Regions from separate parts of the Kitasatospora sp. NBC_01300 genome, predicted to be linked through region 1. Evidence: riboswitches for the same ligand, from Rfam matches in the RefSeq annotation. Region 1 holds a riboswitch; each other region holds the start of a gene.

Region 1 (4,414 bases):
TTCATCATCGGAACGGGCAGCACGTGCGCGTTCGGGCCGCCCAGGTAGCGGAACAGCGGCAGGTCGCTGGCCTCGGAGGCGGCGTGCGCCACGGCCAGCGAGACGCCCAGGATCGCGTTGGCGCCGAGCGAGGACTTGTCCGGGGTGGCGTCCAGGTCGAGCATGGCCTGGTCGATCAGGCGCTGCTCGGTGGCGTCGTAGCCGACCAGCTCCGGGCCGATCTGCTCGATGACGGCCAGGACGGCCTTCTCCACGCCCTTGCCGAAGTAGCGGTTCTTGTCACCGTCGCGCAGCTCCAGCGCCTCGAAGGCACCGGTGGAGGCACCCGACGGGACAGCGGCACGGCCGGTGCTGCCGTCGTCGAGGCCGACCTCGACCTCGACCGTGGGGTTGCCACGCGAGTCGAGAATCTCACGGGCTACGACGACATCGATGGACGGCACGAGGCATCTCCTTGCGGAAGCAGGGTCCGGCTGACGTTGGGTGCTGCCGGCGGGACGATTGCGGAGTCGTTACGACCAGAGCCTAACCGCCCCGGCCCCCGGGGCCGCGCTGGCCTCGGTCCCGTCTCAGCGTGTGGCCCGGCTACCCACCAGTAGTTCACCTGCTTGCCCGAGCGAAGCGGGCGAATACGGGGGAATGCGGGCGAAGGGGGACGGGTCCCGTCCCCCTTCGCCCGCGTGGCGCGGGCCGCTCCTGGCCCGGGCCGCTCAGCCGAGGTGCAGCACCTGGCCGGGCATGATCAGGTTGGGGTTGCCGCCGACGGTGCCGCGGTTGCCGTCGTACACCGACTGCCAGCCGCCGGACACGCCCTGGGCGGCGGCGATCGTCGACAGCGTGTCGCCGGCCCGGACGGTGTAGTCGTGACCGCCCTGCGCGGCGGCGGGCTGCGCGGCCGGGGCGGACTGCGCGGGCTGCGCGGCGCGGGGCGCGTACTGCGGCTGGGCGGCGGGCTGGCCCGCGTACTGCTGGTAGACGCTCTGGTGGCTGGTCCAGTACCAGGCGCCGTTGTTCTGGTACCAGTACACCTTCGCGTCGGCGTCCCAGCCGGCCTTGCCGGAGAAGCCCTGGGTCTGCGGCTGCGTCTGCTGCGGGGCCTGCTGGACGGGCTGCTGGGCGGCCGGCTTCGGGGCGGCCTGCTTGGCCGGCTGCTGGGCGGGCTTCGGGGCCTGCGCCTGCTGGGTCTGCTTGGCGGCGGGCTGCTTGGCGGGCTTGGCGTCCGTGGAGGTGTCCACGGAGGCCGGGGCGCCGCCCTTGGTCAGGCCGGCCTTCTGGGAGCAGACGGGCCAGGCGCCCGGGCCCTGCGAGGCCAGCACCTTCTCGGCGACCGAGATCTGCTGCGCCTTGCTGGCCTGGTTGGCCTGCGGGGCGTAGGAGGTGCCGCCGTACGCCTTCCAGGTGCTGGGCGTGAACTGCAGGCCGCCGGAGAAGCCGTTGCCGGTGTTGATGCTCCAGTTGCCGCCGCTCTCGCACTGGGCGACGGCGTCCCAGGTGGAGGCCGGGGCGGCGGAGGCGCCGGTGGCGGTGAGGAGCGGCATCGCGAGTCCGACGCCGGCCACACCGGCGACGGCGATGGCCTTCTCGGCCTGGGTGCGACGGCGGTGGCGGCCAGTTCCAACGAACAGCATGAAGAGGTCCCTCTCCGCACGCCTGCGAGGTGAGCTGTCGGGTTCGGACCGGGAGGTGGCCCGGCCGCCGAAAGCGGAAACGATTCCGCTCGGGCGGCTTCACCCCAAGCCGTTGGGGAACGGCAACAAACCTGGTTCCCCCGCCCCTGCCCAGGGTCTGGTCGGTTTCCCGTGGCGCGGCGGGCAGGATTCGGCGTTCCGCGCACGAGGTCCGCAGCTGCGAACTCCAGGGAGAGTAGACAGATCATCAGACCAATAACAAGCTCATATCGCCGATATCACACACAAATTACGGCGCGTGGTCAATCGCCTACCAACGGCGGCGGTATGTCCGGATTGATGCTGGTTCAGACCCGGCGTCGAGAGCCACCGGAGACGTGTCGTCAGCGTGTCGGGGCGTCGGTCGGCGTGACCGGCGGCGCGTGCGGAGAGCGGGTCTCCGGAGTGAATTCGACCGGGAGTTCCCGCAGGCCACGCATGATCAGGCCGCCCCGCCAGCGCAGGTTCTCCGGGTTATCCGCGAGCCGCAGGTCCGGCAGCCGGGAAAGCAGCGTGGCCAGCGCGCTCCGCCCCTCCAGGCGGGCCAGCGGGGCGCCGATGCAGTAGTGGATCCCGTGGCCGAAACCCAGGTGCGGATTGTCCGTACGGGCCAGGTCCAGGGTGTTCTCGTCCGCGAACCTGGCCGGATCGCGGTCCGCCGCGGCCAGCACCACCAGCACCGGATCGCCCACCGGGATGTCCACCCCGCCGATCGACAGCGGCCGCGTCGCGAAGCGCCACGTCGCCATCTCCACCGGCCCGTCGTAGCGCAGGAGTTCCTCGATCCCGGTGTCCAGCAGCGCGGTCTCGCCGCGCACCACCGACTCCTGCAGCAGCCTGCGCTGCTCCGGGTTGCGCAGCAGCGCGTACGTGCCGTTGCCGATCAGGTTGACGGTCGTCTCGAACCCCGCGAACAGGAGGATGAACGCCATCGCGGCGGCCTCGTTCTCGTTCAGGTGCTCGCCGTGGTCGCTCGCCCGGATCAGGCCCGAGATCAGGTCCTCGCCCGGATCCGCCCGCTTGCGGTGGATCAGCTCCAGCAGGTACGCCCGCATCCGCTTCACCGCCCGCCCCACGCCGCCGCGCTGGCCGCCGCCGTGCCGGATCATCATCCCGGCCCAGTCCCGGAAGTCGTCCTGGTCCTCGGCCGGCACGCCCAGCAGGTCGCAGATCGCGTAGATGGGGAGCGGGAACGCGAACTCGTGGATCAGGTCCGCCGAACCGCGCTGCGCGAAGCCGTCGATCAGCCGGTCCGTGAGCTGCTGCACCCGCGGCTCGAACTCCGCCACCCGGCGCGGCGTGAACGCCTTCGACACCAGCCGGCGCAGCCGGGTGTGGTCCGGCGGGTCGATGTTCAGCAGATGCGTCATCAAGTCCGCCTGGCGCTCCCCCGGAATCCCCACCCGCCCGGTGCGGTGCGCCTGCTCGCTGTGGTGCGCCGGGTTCTTCGACAGCCGGCCGTCCGCCAGCGCCTGCCGCGCGTCCGCGTAACGGGTCACCAGCCAGGCCTCCACCCCGCTCGGCAGCGTCGTGCGGTGCACCGGGGCGTGCTCGCGCAACCAGGCGTAGGCGGGGTACGGATCGGTGGCGAACTCCCAGGTGAAGAGCTGCGGGGCGGTGGGATCGGGCTGCACTGGCATGCGTCGACCGTATCCGGTGGGTCGGGGCCGCACCGCCTCCGGCGGCCGCGACCGGCGGGGCCGGATCGTCGACACCCGGCGGACGGCCCGCCAACGCTCCGTGGACAGTCCGTGGACGGTCCGTGGACAGCTCTTGGACAGCTCTTGGCCGGGTGGCGGGCGTGACCCTGGTCACCTGAGGGGTAATCCCTGTTGCGGAGGGTCAGGACCTGCCTACGATCCTCCGCAGAAATCGTGGGCGCCGGTGCGGTGTCGCCCACAGGGAGGAGCAGACCATGCGGGTCAGCGGGTCAGTCGTCGTCATCGCGGTACTCGACGGCGGATCGGGAGCCGAGCTCGCCCGCCGGTTCGCCGCCGCCGGCGCCGCCGGAGTGCTGATCGCCGACCAGCGTGCGGGCGTCGCCGAGGACCTCGCCACCGAACTCGACCGGCCGGGCTGCCCCGTCGTCGGCGTCGGCGGCGACATCCGCCGCCCCAGCGACGTCGCCGCCCTCGTCGACACCGCCGAGAAGCACCTCGGCCCCATCGACCTGTTCTGCGTCGCCGGCCCCGACGGCGAGCGGATCGTCTCGCTCGCCGAACTGCCCGCCCGCCTCGACCTCGAACGCCTCGCCGAGCTCCTCGCCCTCGTCGGCGAGGCCATCGGCGAAGTCGTCCCCCGGCAGCGGCGGCCGATCGAGAACACCGCCACGGCCGCCTGAGGCCCTGCCCGGGCCCTAACCGACCGGCCCGAGGCCCTCGGCCGCGCGCACCGCGTCCCGGTAACCGCGCGCGGCCGAGCGCAGCGCCGCGTCCACGTCCACCCCGGCGTCGTGCGCCCGTTGCGCCACCGCCAGCAGCAGCCGGCCCGCCGACTGCGCCGTCAGCTCCGCCGGCAGCGCGTACGGCTCGTCCGGCACGCCCGCGAAGCCCGCCCGGCGCACCCGCGACACCAGCTTCGCCGCGTACGCCAGCGACGGCAGCCCGGCCGGCACGCCGTCCAGCACCGACTCCCGGTCCGCCTTCTCGGCCGCCTTCAGCTGCTCCCAGTTCGCCTCCACCTCGGCGGCGCCCTCCGCCTCGACGTCCCCGAACACGTGCGGGTGCCGGTACATCAGCTTCTCGACG
Region 2 (4,414 bases), 3.3 Mb from region 1:
CGCGGCGGCCATGCTGCCGGTGGCGGCCGGGGCCGGCGCCGGGGTCTGGGCCGGGGTCTGGGCCTGGGCGGCCGGCTTGGAAGCCGGCTTGGTGGCCGGGGTCTGAGCCGGGGCCTGGGGCTGGGCGGCCGGCTTGGTGTTCGCGGCGCCGCCGTTGGAGGTCTGGCCGGACTTCTGCGAGCGGTCGAACCAGGTGAAGTCCGAGCCGGACTGCTGGGCCTGGCCGCCGTCCTTGAACGAGAGGCGCTGGCCCGGGTAGATGCTGTCCGGACCCTCGGTCAGGGTGCCGCGGTTGAGCTCGTACAGCCGCTGCCAGCCGCCCTGGAGGTTGTGCTTGTCGGCGATCGAGGACAGCCAGTCGCCGGAGGCGACGGTGTAGTCGTCGGCCTGGGGCTGGGCGCTGTTCTGGGCCTGGTTCTGGCCCTTCTGCGCCGAGGTGCCGTCGGTGGAGTCGGCGGGGGCCTGCGCCTGGTCCTGGGCCGGTGCGGCCGGCTTGGCGGGCTTCGCGGCCGGGGCCTGGGTCTGCGCGGGCTTGGCGGCCGGGGTGGCCGGCTTCGCGGCGGGCTTGGTGGCGGTCGAACCGGCAGCCGAGCCGGTGGTCGAGCCGGCCGAGGTGTCGACGGCGGCTGCGGCGCCGCCCTTGGTCAGGCCGGCCTGGACCGAGCACACCGGCCAGGCGCCGGGGCCCTGCGAGGCGAGCACCTTCTCGGCGACGGCGATCTGCTGGTCCTTGGTGGCCTGGTTGGCCTGGGGGGCGTACGCGGTGCCACCGAAGGCGGCCCAGGTGCTGGAGGTGAACTGCAGGCCGCCGTAGAAGCCGTTGCCGGTGTTGATGCTCCAGTTGCCGGTGCTCTCGCACTGGGCGACCTTGTCCCAGGTGGCGACGGAGGCGGCGGAGGCGGTGCCGGAGGTGAGGCAGGGGATGGTGAGGCCGACGCCCGCGACGCCGACGGCGGCGATCACGCGTCGGGTACGACTGGACGGACGGGTGCCGTTGGTGGGCAGCATGAAGACGCAGTCCTCTCCCACGCCTGCGAGGTGAGCTGTCGGATTCGGGCTGGAGTTGCCCGGCCGCGCTGTGGGCGCGGCTTCACCCCTAGCCCTGGATCGTTCCGGGGAACGGTCCGGGGCGACTTACCTGTGGGTCCCCCGCTCCTGCCGTGGTGCGTTTTCGCGCTGCCAGGACATCCGACGGCAGGACTCGGCGTCGCGGATGAACTGGGTTCGTGTGGCCACGAACGGGGAGCACGTTAAGCAGACTTAAGTTCAAACTGCAAACACCTGTGACGCGCATCACGGTTTGGGGAGAACGGTCGTTCCCCTCGCTTTTCATGATCGGAAATGATCGATTTCCGGCAACACGGCGAAGGGCGCGCGCAACTGTCTGTGCTTCAGGGAGTGGGTGACGGTGGGTCGGGTCGCCCGGGGGCCCGCCCGCCGGGAAGGTGGCGTGTCCACACTGCGGGCGTCGGGGGACGCGTCGTGCGATGGAGAACAAATATGGACAGAACGGGCATCACGCCTATTCGCCCCTTAACTGCCTTACGGGACAAGCGGGAAGGGCCCGGAACGTAGCCGTTCCGGGCCCTTCCCACGTGCGGTGACCGCTGCTACTGGCCGGCCGACTCCTCGGCGGCGGTGTGAGCGGCGTGAGCGGCGTGACCGCCCCGGCCGGAGTGGTCGGCGTGGGCGCCCTCGGCGGCCTCCGCCGCCTCGGCCTCGGCCTGCGCCAGGGCCTCGGGGGAGGGCGCGGGCAGCGCGGCCAGGTAGGTGGAGGCGATCAGCTGGCCGACCGTCGGGTAGGCGCCCAGCGGGGCCGCGGACGGGCAGCCGGTCTCCTCGGCGGCCGTGGCGAGCAGCTCGGAGTCGGCCTCCGGCCCGATCACCAGCGGGGCCAGCGCCGGGCGCTGGGAGCCGGTCTCCTTGAGGTGGTTGACGGCCGCGGCGACCGAGCCCGGTACGTCGAGCGCGGCGGGCACGACCGGGACGGCCAGTCGGGCCGCCAGCAGGACACCGGTGATGCCGGCCGCGGCAGCGGCCTCCTCGCCGCCGACGGTGGTCAGCACGACGCCGTCCGCGGCGGTCGCGATGGCGAACAGCCGGGCCCGGTCGGCACGCGCCAGGCCGGCCTCGGACAGGCGCACGTGCACGGCCTCGGCGAGGAGCGGGTGCGGGCCGAGCACGTCGGTGACGGGGGCTCCGTACTCGGCGGCGAGGGCGTGGAGTTCGGTCAGGAATCCGTGCGGGCCGGGTACCAGCGGCACCAGGACCGGCGCGGGCAGGCCGGCCTCGGCGGCCATGGCCAGCAGTTCGGCGACGGTGCGGTCGTCGCTGTCGGCGCCCTGGGCGGCTTCGCCCGGGAGGTAGCCGACGGCGGTCTGGATGCCGTTCTGCTCGCTGCGGACGATCGACAGCAGCTCCTCGACGACCGAGCGGGACTCGGGCCCGGCGGTCGCGGGCACGGCGAGCACCAGGGCCGGGGATCCGGCCGGGATCTCGGGGCGCTCGGGGCGACGGTGGCGCCCCCGCGCACGGGAGCCTGGAGTGCGGACGGGCAGTGGCGCGCCCGGGATGGCTGCGGTGCTCATGCCGGAGATCGTAGGACATCGGCCCGTCAGGCCTGCATTCGGCTGCCGTTCGGGTTTCACGTGGTCATGGCGGGTGCGCCGCGCTCCCGTCGTGTCCGGCCGGGCGGTTTGCCCGCAATCCGGACATATCTCACCCAGCCCTCGAGCGATCACCGCTGGTTGCCCTGACGTGTCCGACGGGGCGTCGAGTTGCTTCTGTGGCGCGTGAGATGTCTCACAGCCAGGAGGTCGCCTGACGGAGGGTCACGAAGGCGCGACTCCGGGCGCCTGAAGATCAACATTCAGCGGGGAACCGCTCACGGCCGGTTATCGAGAATCTGACGATTCACTCGGCTATGTCCGTTTACGTACCGTCAGGAGAAGGGACCGTGAAGAGTTCAGAACTGCCGGTGAAAGGCCTCGTGCACCTGCAATGTCCCGTGCTGATGCACGTGCACAGCAGCTATCATCGCGTCAAGTGAGGCGTTGTGCCGGGCCGGTACGGGGCCGGTCCGTTCGTTCGGCGGGTGCCGGGAGCGCCGCGCTGGACGACCACTCCGGAGCTCTTCGGGAGATTTCTATGCACGACTCGCAGGACACGTACGGCTCGTACGACACCTACAACGGGATGGCGGCCGCCAACCTCAAGGGGGTTGTCTGGCAGAAGAGCCTGCACAGCAACTCCCAGGGGAACTGCGTCGAGTTCGCGGCCCTGCCGGGGGGCGATGTGGCGATGCGCAACTCGCGCTTCCCGGAAGGTCCGGCGCTCATCTACACCCGGGCCGAGATCGCCGCCCTGCTGCTGGGGGCCAAGGACGGGGAGTTCGACCACCTGACGGTCTGACCGGCCGCCGTCCTGCCATCGGGGGGCCGTCGTGGGTGCTGACACCGCGACGGCCTTTGTCTTTTCCGGTACAGGTCCGGGGCCGCACGACGGGCGCTCTCGCGATGGGCGTTCTCGCGGTCGACCGCGCGCAGGTGCGGCGGGTGGTCCCGCGCACGGCTGGGGGCTCGGACGTGGACGTGCGCCGGGCCGCCGGGGTGTCCGGCCGTCAGTTCGGCCGGCTCGTCCGGGGGGCGGGCCCGGGAATCGTCGTGGGAATCGTCCTGAGGGCTGAGCCGGAGCCCGTGGCACACCTGTGCCAGGCCCGTCGACCCGCCCCGCGGAGCCCGGGGTGCGGTCCTCCCGGGGCCTCCCTCGGCCGGCCGCGCGCCGCCTGGCGCTAGGCCGAGCGCCGGTGCCGTCCACCGAGTTCGGAACCGGTGGCCGGCTCCGCCTCGAACAGGGCCCAGACCACCTTGCCGCTGCCCAGCGGGTGCCAACCCCAGGAGCGGCTGAAGGACTCCACCAGGTGCAGTCCGCGGCCGGACTCGGCGACGAAGTCGGCCTCCCGGGCGACCGGGCCGGTGCAGCTCGGGTCGCTCACCGCGCAGACCACCTGGGGAGAGCGGTGGACCAGGCTTATTCGGATCGGCAGCCGGCCCTCGGGGGTCGGCTGTATGGGAAAGTCGTACTCGCCCTGGACGCCGCCCGCGGGGTCGGGCCGTGCGCCGATCGCATGCCGCAGTGCGTTGGTCACCAGCTCCGAGGCCACCAGCGCGACGTCGTCGAACAGCTCCATCAGGCCCCAGCGCTGAAGGGAGGTTCTGGCGAAGTCGCGCGCGGTTCTGACGGCTTCGAAGCGAGGAGCGAGCGTACAGGTGACCACATGGGGGTCAACCGCCAAAGCCGTACCGGTGCTCATGAAGAGCTCCTCCCATAAGGGGGCGGACACGGCTGGACCCGCCGGGGTCATGCCGGTCACCTCCGACTCGCTCGGCCGCTCGGCCGCCCCCTCGACCAGCGC
Region 3 (4,414 bases), 1.2 Mb from region 1:
CGCCGGGCGCAGGCCGAGACCAGGCGGCTGACCGCCGAGCTGGAGGCCGCGAGGGCGCAGGCGGCCACCGAGCGTGGCGCGGCGGAGTCCGAGGCGCGGCGGCTGCGGCACCGGGTCGGCGAGCTGGAGACGGCGGCCGAGCAGGGCCGCCGGTCGGCCCGCGAGGGCCGCAGCGTCGAGGACATGCGGCTGCGGCTGCTGCTGGACACGGTGCTGCAGTCGGCTCAGGGGCTCCAGCGGGAGCTGGCGCTGCCGGTCTCCCAGATCCGGCCGGGGGACCTGGTGGAGGCGGTGGTGCCGGGCGCGGCCTCGCCGCACGACGTGGCCCGGCGCGGTCTGGCCGACGACGATCCGGCGCTGCTGGACCAGCTGCTGGCGATCCCGCAGGTGCACCTGGTGGTGGACGGCTACAACGTGACCAAGACGGGCTATCCGACGCTGCCGCTGGAGCAGCAGCGGATCCGGCTGCTGGGCGGGCTGGCGATGCTGGCCCAGCGCACGCAGGCGGAGGTCACCTGTGTGTTCGACGGGCAGGACCTGGACGTTCCGGTGATCATGGCGCCTCCGCGCGGGGTGCGGGTGCGGTTCAGCCGGACCGGCGAGACCGCGGACGAGCTGATCCGCCGTCTGGTGCGGGCCGAACCGCAGGGCCGTCCGGTGGTGGTGGTGTCCACCGACCGGGAGGTCGCGGAGGGCGTGCGGAAGGCCGGCGCGCGCCCCGTGGCTTCCGTTCTGCTGCTGAACCGGCTGGCGCGGCCCTGACGGCTTCCGCGACGGGATGACGCCTGGTCAGCGCCCGGTTTGCGGCGGTGTGCACATCCGGTGAAGCCTGCGGGGGAAGTGGAGTTCACGCCTTCGGGGGAGTGGCAAAACCCGTGGATCTTCCCTAGGGTGTGGCGTCAAACCTATTTTCCGGATTCTCACCTGATTGGGTGAGGCCGATGGAAGAAGGAGCAATTCCCTTGGCCTCGCACCGCCGTCCCAAGCAGCCGAGCCGCGCCCGGGTCTCCGTGCTCACCGCTGCCGCGGCGACCGCGGTCGCCCTCTCCGCGCAGGTCGCCGCGCACGCCGCGCCCCAGCCGAGCAAGAGCGACGTCAAGGCGCAGATCGACCAGCTCCAGCAGGACCAGGAGCAGGCGGCGGAGAAGTACAACGGCGCCAAGGAGCGGGCCGACCAGCTCCGCAAGCAGTCCGACCAGCTGCAGGACAAGGTGGCCCGCAGCCAGGACGAGATGACCCAGCTGCAGACCGGCCTGGCCGGCGTGGCGGGCGAGCAGTACCGCACCGGCGGCATCGACCCGTCCGTCCAGCTGATGCTCTCCTCGGACCCGTCGGGCTACCTGGAGAAGGCGTCCAGCGCCCAGCAGGCCAGCGCCAGCGAGTCCGAGGCGCTCAAGGGCCTGCTGGACCAGCAGCGCCGGCTGGACCAGGAGAAGTCCGAGGCCGCCGCCGTCCTGGCCTCGCTCGACTCCACCACCAAGGACCTGAACCAGGCCAAGACGGACGTCAACCAGAAGCTGAAGGCCGCGCAGGACCTGCTGAACTCGCTCAGCGCCTCCGACCGCGCCGCGCTGCGGGCTCAGCAGCAGCAGGACGACCGCGCCTCGCGCGGCAGCGACCGTGCCGACCTCGGCAGCCTCCCGCAGGCCGGCGGCTACGCGGGCGTGGCCGTCGCCAAGGCGATGAGCAAGCAGGGCTCGCCGTACGTGTGGGGCGCCACCGGCTCGACCACCTTCGACTGCTCGGGCCTGATGGTCTGGGCGTACGGCCAGGCCGGCGTCTCGCTGCCGCGCACCTCGCAGGAGCAGGGCAACGTCGGCACCAGGGTCTCGCTGGACCAGGCCCAGCCGGGCGACCTGGTCATCTACGGCCCCGACCGGCACCACGTCGGGATGTACATCGGCAACGGCATGGTGGTCCACGCGCCGCACACCGGTGACGTGGTGAAGGTGATGAAGGCCGACGCGATGCCGATCAACACGATCCGCCGGGTCTGACGTCCCGACACGCCCGAAGGGCCCGTCCGGGCCTGTGATCCACGCCACCCTCGGACCGGGGGTGGCGTTCGGGTTTTGTCCGCAGCATGACGCCCCGATGAAGAGTGATCAGCTTTACGTACGGCGGTGATCACTATGTGTCATATTCACAAAAGAACTTTGGTCTTCTTCCGTCTTTTTTCTGACAAGGATTTGAACGGATCACGGTTCAGTTACTAGGGTCGTGCCCCGAACCACCGCACTCCCGATCGCCCAGCCAGGGTGGCGGCGGTGGTTTCCGTCGAGTTCGTGACGCAGCGGGGCGGGCCCAGTGCCTGCCCGACGGGGAGCCCAGCAGTCGGGGGTGCTGTCGAACGGAGCCGGGGAACCACGTTCCTCCGGGGTGAATCGGCGCCAGGTCGGCCGGTGGAACGGCCGTGAGGCGTCGTAGGGCACGCTTCCGGCCCGAACCCGTCAGCTCACCCGGTAGACGGCGTAGGAAGAAGGAGTCCGCCTTCGTGGCGTCCCATCGTCGTCCCAAGCCCGCCAGTCGCACCCGAGTCTCGATCATGACCGGCTTCGCCGCGGCGGCCGTCGCGCTGTCCGCGCAGTCCGGCGCCCACGCCGACCCGCAGCCGACCAAGGACCAGGTCAAGGAGCAGGTCGACCAGCTCAACGACCAGGCCGAGGTCGCGACCGAGAAGCTCAACGCCGCCCAGGAGAAGCAGCAGCAGCTGCAGAAGCAGGTCACCGACCTGCAGGACCAGGTGGCGCGGCAGCAGGGGCAGGTGACCGACCTGCAGGGCGGCCTGGCCGAGATCGCCGGCGAGCAGTACCGCAACGGCGGCATATCCCAGACCGTCCAGCTGATGTTCTCCGCCAGCCCGGACACCTTCCTGAGCCAGGCCGACACGCTGAACCAGGCCGGCGGCACCCAGAAGGGCCAGCTCAAGCAGCTCCAGGACGAGCAGCGCAAGCTCGACCAGGTGCGCTCCGAGGCCCAGGGCAAGCTCGCCGAGATGGAGACCACCACCCAGCAGCTGAAGAGCGCCAAGGACGAGGTCCAGGGCAAGCTCAAGGCCGCGCAGGACCTCTTCAACACCCTGTCCGAGCAGGAGCGCCAGGCGATTCGCGCGGCCGAGGAGAAGGCCGCCGCCGACGCCAAGGCGAAGGCCGACGCCGCCGCCAAGGCCGCCCAGCAGCAGCAGGCGGCCCAGCAGGCCGCCGACCGCTCCTCCCGCGACAACAACCGCAACGACCTGAGCGCGTCGCAGGCCCCCGCCGCGCCGGTCAGCAAGCCGAGCGCCGGCAGCTCGCGCGGTGCCGCGGCGCTGTCCATCGCCGCCTCCAAGATCGGCAGCCCGTACGTCTACGGCGCCTCCGGCCCCGGCTCCTTCGACTGCTCGGGCCTGATGGTCTGGGCGTTCAACCAGGTCGACGTCTCGCTGCCGCGCACCTCGCAGGAGCAGGCCCACGCCGGTACCCGGATCGGGAGCGACCTCTCCCAGGCCCAGCCCGGCGACCTCCTGATCTTCTACGGGGACGCCCACCACGTCGGCATCTACGCGGGCAACGGCCAGGTGCTGCACGCGCCGAAGCCGGGCGCGTCGGTCCGCTACGAGGCCGTCAGCAACATGCCGCTGACCTCCATCGTGCGGGTCTGATCCCAGCGCAGGTCCTCCCAGGCCCGGCCTTCCACCACGGAAGGCCGGGCCTGCGGCTTTTCCGGCGACTCGGACCGGTGTCCGATTAAGGGTCAAATATTCGGGTTGGCAGGGGTTTGGACTCGGTTGCCCGGACTCGCTAACGTCTGCCACCGGACTCCGCTTCCAGGGCCGCCCGCGTTGGTGCGGCGGCGGGGTCCGACCGCCGGATCGGAGCCGTTGCCGCCATGCCCGTGCACCGTCGTTCCCAACTGTTCGCCCGTGCGCTGGTGCTGACCGCGGCCGCCACCACCGCCCTGGGCGTGACGACGGGCGGCAGCGCCCAGGCCGCCCCCGCCGCGCCGGACGCGCCCACCCGCAAGGACGTCAAGGCGCAGGTGGAGCAGCTCTACGGCGAGGCCGAGCAGGCGTCCGAGAAGTACAACGCCGCCCAGGAGGCGCAGCAGCGGCTCCAGGGCGAGACGACCGTCCTCCAGGGCGAGATCGCCGTCGCCCAGGACCAGCTCAACCAGTTGCGCGGCGACCTCGCCACCGTGGCCGGCGCCGAGTACCGCGGCGGCGGCATGGCCCAGACCGTCCAGCTGATGCTCTCCACCGACCCGGAGGGCTACCTGTCCCGGGCCCGCACCCTCGACCAGGCCGCCGAGCGGCAGGAGGAGACCCTGCACGAACTGGCCACCCGCCAGCGCCGGCTCGACCAGCGCCGCACCGAGACCGCCGGCAAGCTCGCCGAACTCGACCAGGCCCGCCGCTCGCTCGCCGACAGCAAGCAGC
Region 4 (4,414 bases), 3.1 Mb from region 1:
GGAGCTCCTGTCGGCGCCCTTCGAAAGCGCGATGGAGGCCGACGACGAAGGCGACCGCCTCCGGAGTGAGCACCTCCTCCGCCCGGTGAACGCGCGGACCGGCGACAGTGACGACCGGAGCAGCGGGGGAGGCGCCGACGGGTCCCTGTTCTGTAGCCATGGGCAGGACACTCCTAAGCGGTTGAGCCTGGCGAAGGGAGCTCCGGTGGGAACTTCCTTGATCGGAACCCACCTGTCGGTGGATTCGATTCTGTAAGGTGGAGACTAGTTTCCGCGATACAGAATTTCAACGGTTTGTTGATGTGATCGCCGGGACTCTACTCCTCCCCGACAGCGAAGGGAACGCCGGTGGTTTCGACCCCCGACACAGCATCGACGGCCAGCACGGACCGCGCGACCGGCGGCGTGCAGTCCGTCGAGCGCGCCTTCCAACTCCTGGAGGCGCTGGCCGACTCCGGCGGCGTGGCCACCCTCAGCGAGCTCTCCGCCAGCTCCGGCCTGCCGATGCCGACCATCCACCGCCTGGTTCGTACCCTCGTCCAGCAGGGCTATGTACGCCAGGACACGGCGCGTCGCTACACCCTCGGCCCCCGGCTGATCCGCCTCGGCGAGACGTCCGGCCGGCTGCTCGGCAGCTGGGCCCGCCCCTACCTGGCCGAACTCATGGAGGCCACCGGCGAGACCGCCAACCTGGCGGTGCTGGAGGGCGGCGAGGTGGTGTACGTCGGGCAGGTCCAGTCCCGGCGCTCGATGCGGATGTTCACCGAGGTCGGCCGACGGGTGCAGCCGCACTGCACGGGCGTCGGCAAGGCGCTGCTGGCCCAGCTCCCCGAGGACGAGGCGCGCGCCATCCTGGGCCCCAACCCGCTGCCCGCGCACACCGAGTACACCGTCACCGACCCGCAGGAGCTGCTGCACCAGCTCGCCGAGGCGCGCGAGCGCGGCTACGTGGTCGACGACCAGGAGCAGGAGATCGGCGTCCGCTGCATCGCGCTCGCCGTACCGGGCGCGCCGACGCCCACCGCCCTGTCGGTGTCCGGCCCGGAGGCCCGCATCCGGGCCCTGGAGGAGCAGGCCGGCACGTCCTCGCTGGTACCGGTGATGCACCACATCGCGGCTCGGCTGGGGCAGGTCCTCGCCCCCTGACCCGCCGTCACCGCCCGCTTCGCGCACGGGAAGTCGATCCGGTCGACTTCCCGTGCGCGCGCTCCCCCGTTCGGGCGGACACCGAGCGGGTTGCACCTACCCCCGGCGCAGGCTCCGCCACCCTGGTGCGGACGCGGCCCGCAACGGCGCGGGCGGCCGGGGCCCCGGGACAGGGTGGACGACGATGACGTGCAGGCGTTCGACAATGCGGGGCGGGTCCGGGCGCGGCCGGTTCGGGCGCGGCGAGTCCGGGCGCGACGGGTCCGGGCGCGGCGAGTCCGGGCGCGGCGAGTCCGGGCAGGCCAGCAGGCTCTGCGGATTCCGCGCGGCCTCGCTCGTCGCCGCGATGGCGGCCGGCTGTTCGGTGGCGACGCTGACCGCCGACCCGTCCTGGGCGCGGCGGCCCGAGCCCCGGCCGGCGGTGGACACGGCAGCCCCCACGGCGTCCCGCTCCGATCTGGAGGTGGTCCGGCTCGACCCGGATGCCGCCCCGCCCGGCGGCACCACCACCGTCCACGCCTTCATCGCCAACCGCGGCCCGGACACCACCGCGGCACCGTTCACCGTGCTGGTGACGCTGCCGCCCGGGGTCTCCCCGGAGGGCCCGTACTTCCCCGAGGACTGCGAGGTGCGGCTCAACGGCCGGCAGGTCCGCTGTGTCTTCCCGGCCGGACTGCCCCCGCTGCGCAGCGCGACCGCGCTGGTGCCGGTGAGGTTGTCCCCCGACCTGCCGATCGGCAGGCTCACCGGCGGCTCGGTCGCGGTGCGCGGCGTGGACGACCCGGACGAGGGGAACAACCGGCAGCCGTTCGACATCACGGTGGTCGAGACGGCTCCCGGCTCCTGACCCGGAAGCCCCGAGGGCCCTACCGGTACACGCGGACGTAGTCGGCGGCGAAGGTGATCGGGGCGGTGCCCTGCGGCGCCGGGTGGTACTTCCCCGCGCCGACCGACAGGTTGAGGATCAGGTACGCCGACCAGTTGGCGCCGACGCCCTTGCCGTCCGAGAACACCTTGGCGCCGTTGACATACCAGTCGACCGAGGTGGCGCCGTAGTAGGTGCCGATGGTCACCCACTGGTCCTTCGCGACGGCGCCGGCGTCGGTGTAGTACTTGGGGTTGCCGGGGTTGACGTGGTTGGTCAGCTCCAGCAGGTTCGGGTTGTCGGGGTGGTACTCGAAGGAGTCGACCTCCCCGTTGCCGTTCTTCCAGGTCCAGAAGGCCGGCCAGGCGCCGGAGCCGGACGGCAGCTTGACCCGGGTCTCGGCGTAGTCGCCGGTCCTGACCTGGAAGCCCTCGCTGGAGCCCTCGGTGGTCAGGAAGCCGGTGTTCCAGGCCTGCTTGCCGTTCTCCAGCGTGGTGGTGCCGGGCGCGGCGGTGAAGGTGGCGACCCCGTTCGCGACGCTGACGTTGTTCTTGTTCAGCAGGTCGAGCTTGTTGTCGTCCGGGTTGTGGTTGCCGTACTTGTAGGCGGTGCTCTTGTCGCCGACCCAGCGCGAGCCCCAGCTGATCGAGCTGTTGAACTCGTCGGACCAGGTCAGCGACTTGCCGGCGACCGGGGAGGCGGGGGTGCCGGCCGACGGGCCGGCGGTGGCGCTCGGGCTGCTCGGGCTGCTCGGGCTCGGGCTGCTCGTCGGGGTCGGCTTCGCGGTGGGGGTCGCCGTCGCGGTGGGGGTCGCCGTCGGGGTGGGGGTCGCCGTCGGGGTCGGGGTCGCCGTCGGGGTCGGGGTCGGGGCGGGAGTCGGCTTCGTGGTGGGCGTCGGGGTCGGGGTCGGCGCCGGGGCGCTGGAGACCACCAGCTGCTGCGAGGCCAGGTTGTGCCAGGCCCCGCCGAGGTCCTGCCAGAAGCCGAACTGGGTGTACGTCCCGGCCGGCAGGGCGCGTGCGCCGCTGGTGAAGGACAGGCCGCTCGGGCAGATCTGCACGTTGGAGGCGTTGCCCGGGAAGTCGAGGTTCGCACCGGCCGCGTTCCGGACGCCCACGCCGACGGTCTTCGCGGTGAAGCAGGCCGAGGAGTGGAGGGTCAGCGAGGCGGTGGCGGCCTGGTTGGCGACCATGGTCGCCGGGGCGAGCCGGTCCTGGGTGACGGTCGGGGTGGTGGCGGCCTGGGCGCCGGAGACGGCCGGCAGGCCGAGCAGTCCGGCGCCGGTGACGGCGAGCGCTCCGGTGACGGCGAGGGCGGCGTTGCGGCCCCGGTGGGAGGGGCGGGCGTGGCGCGGCGCGCGGCGCCGGGCAGGCTGGTGCATGGCGGTGTCCTCTGCGACGCCTGCGAGGTGAGCTGTCGGATTCGGGCTGAGGCAGCCCGGCCGCCGGTGGGAGCGGCTTCACCCCTAGCCACGGCCCGCACGCGGGAGCGTACGGGCCGGGCGCTGACCTTGGTTCCCCCGCTCCCGTCCGCTGTGGTGCTCGGTTGCCGACCGACGGGTGGACAGGACTCGGCGTCCCGACGGCGGGGGTCCGCGAGGGCGGACGACGGTTGCAGGCTAGGCAGGCCGTGCGTGAACGGACAACCTGCCAGGGCCGGTTGTCGCACAGGTCACAGTGGTGTCGATCAACGACGCTGCGTGGTGGATCAGTTGGGACGGATCAGCGGAGCCGTTGAGCTGCCGAACGACGAATCGACGGGCCGCGGGTCCACGGGTCCACGGGTCCACGGGTCAAGCGAGCCAGTTGTCGACCTGGCTCTCGGCCTCCGGCGCCCAGGCGAGTTCCAGGTGGTTGAGGCCGGTGAGCAGCCGGGTGCCGCCGATCGTCGCGATGCCGGTGGTGTCCAGGGCGCTCGCGGTGAACACGATGCCGTCACTGGGCCCCCGGTTCTCGTTGAGCACGCCCGGGATGTCGGCGGACCCGCCCGCGAGCAGGTAGGTGCGCACCGACGCGGGGACGCCCGCCTGTTGCAGCGGCGCGATCAGCGAACCGGCGTCGATCGCCGCCTGGATGCCCTGGCCCGAGGTGTAGAAGCCCTGGCCGCCGTAGTAGGTGGTCCACCAGTCCTGGGCGCTGCCGTCCACCCCGTACCGGCCGTCCCAGCGGGCGAGCAGCTGGCGCTGGCCCGGGTAGCAGTCGTAGCCGCCGGTGGGCAGCACGCCGAGGCAGGGCTGCGCCGTGTACGTGCCGTAGCAGGTCATGTAGAGGTGCGGGGACGGCGCGTTGGCGGTGCCGCCGCAGGCCGGCCAGCTCGCGAGGTCGAACGACCAGCCGTGCGCGTACACGTAGTCGAGCCCGCCGTTCGGGCCCCCGAGGGTGATCAGGCGGCGCACGTCGCCCG

The links. Region 1 has a riboswitch for cyclic di-AMP ahead of OG556_RS14195 (transglycosylase family protein). Riboswitches for the same ligand answer to the same signal wherever they lie in the genome.
Region 2: linked by a shared signal. The riboswitch ahead of OG556_RS28490 (transglycosylase family protein) and the one ahead of OG556_RS14195 (transglycosylase family protein) in region 1 are both predicted to bind cyclic di-AMP.
Region 3: linked by a shared signal. The riboswitch ahead of OG556_RS09190 (NlpC/P60 family protein) and the one ahead of OG556_RS14195 (transglycosylase family protein) in region 1 are both predicted to bind cyclic di-AMP.
Region 4: linked by a shared signal. The riboswitch ahead of OG556_RS27670 (hypothetical protein) and the one ahead of OG556_RS14195 (transglycosylase family protein) in region 1 are both predicted to bind cyclic di-AMP.

The regions. Positions count from the first base shown of each region.
Region 1 covers NZ_CP108408.1:3,234,045-3,238,458, forward strand. Annotated here, with positions in the region: gene eno (phosphopyruvate hydratase) at 1-443, opposite strand, end outside; gene OG556_RS14195 (transglycosylase family protein) at 711-1,628, opposite strand; cyclic di-AMP (ydaO/yuaA leader) riboswitch at 1,634-1,801, opposite strand; gene OG556_RS14200 (cytochrome P450) at 2,012-3,307, opposite strand; gene OG556_RS14205 (SDR family NAD(P)-dependent oxidoreductase) at 3,583-4,008, shown strand; gene OG556_RS14210 (MazG family protein) at 4,024-4,414, opposite strand, start outside.
Region 2 covers NZ_CP108408.1:6,514,522-6,518,935, forward strand. Annotated here, with positions in the region: gene OG556_RS28490 (transglycosylase family protein) at 1-1,008, opposite strand, end outside; cyclic di-AMP (ydaO/yuaA leader) riboswitch at 1,016-1,176, opposite strand; gene OG556_RS28495 (hypothetical protein) at 1,611-2,588, opposite strand; gene OG556_RS28500 (DUF397 domain-containing protein) at 3,148-3,411, shown strand; gene OG556_RS28505 (ATP-binding protein) at 3,791-4,312, opposite strand.
Region 3 covers NZ_CP108408.1:2,057,240-2,061,653, reverse strand. Annotated here, with positions in the region: gene OG556_RS09200 (NYN domain-containing protein) at 1-762, shown strand, start outside; gene OG556_RS09195 (NlpC/P60 family protein) at 963-1,997, shown strand; cyclic di-AMP (ydaO/yuaA leader) riboswitch at 2,335-2,484, shown strand; gene OG556_RS09190 (NlpC/P60 family protein) at 2,495-3,640, shown strand; gene OG556_RS09185 (NlpC/P60 family protein) at 3,868-4,414, shown strand, end outside.
Region 4 covers NZ_CP108408.1:6,314,517-6,318,930, reverse strand. Annotated here, with positions in the region: gene aceB (malate synthase A) at 1-160, opposite strand, end outside; gene OG556_RS27680 (IclR family transcriptional regulator) at 349-1,146, shown strand; gene OG556_RS27675 (hypothetical protein) at 1,352-1,993, shown strand; gene OG556_RS27670 (hypothetical protein) at 2,013-3,392, opposite strand; cyclic di-AMP (ydaO/yuaA leader) riboswitch at 3,395-3,561, opposite strand; gene OG556_RS27665 (esterase/lipase family protein) at 3,804-4,414, opposite strand, start outside.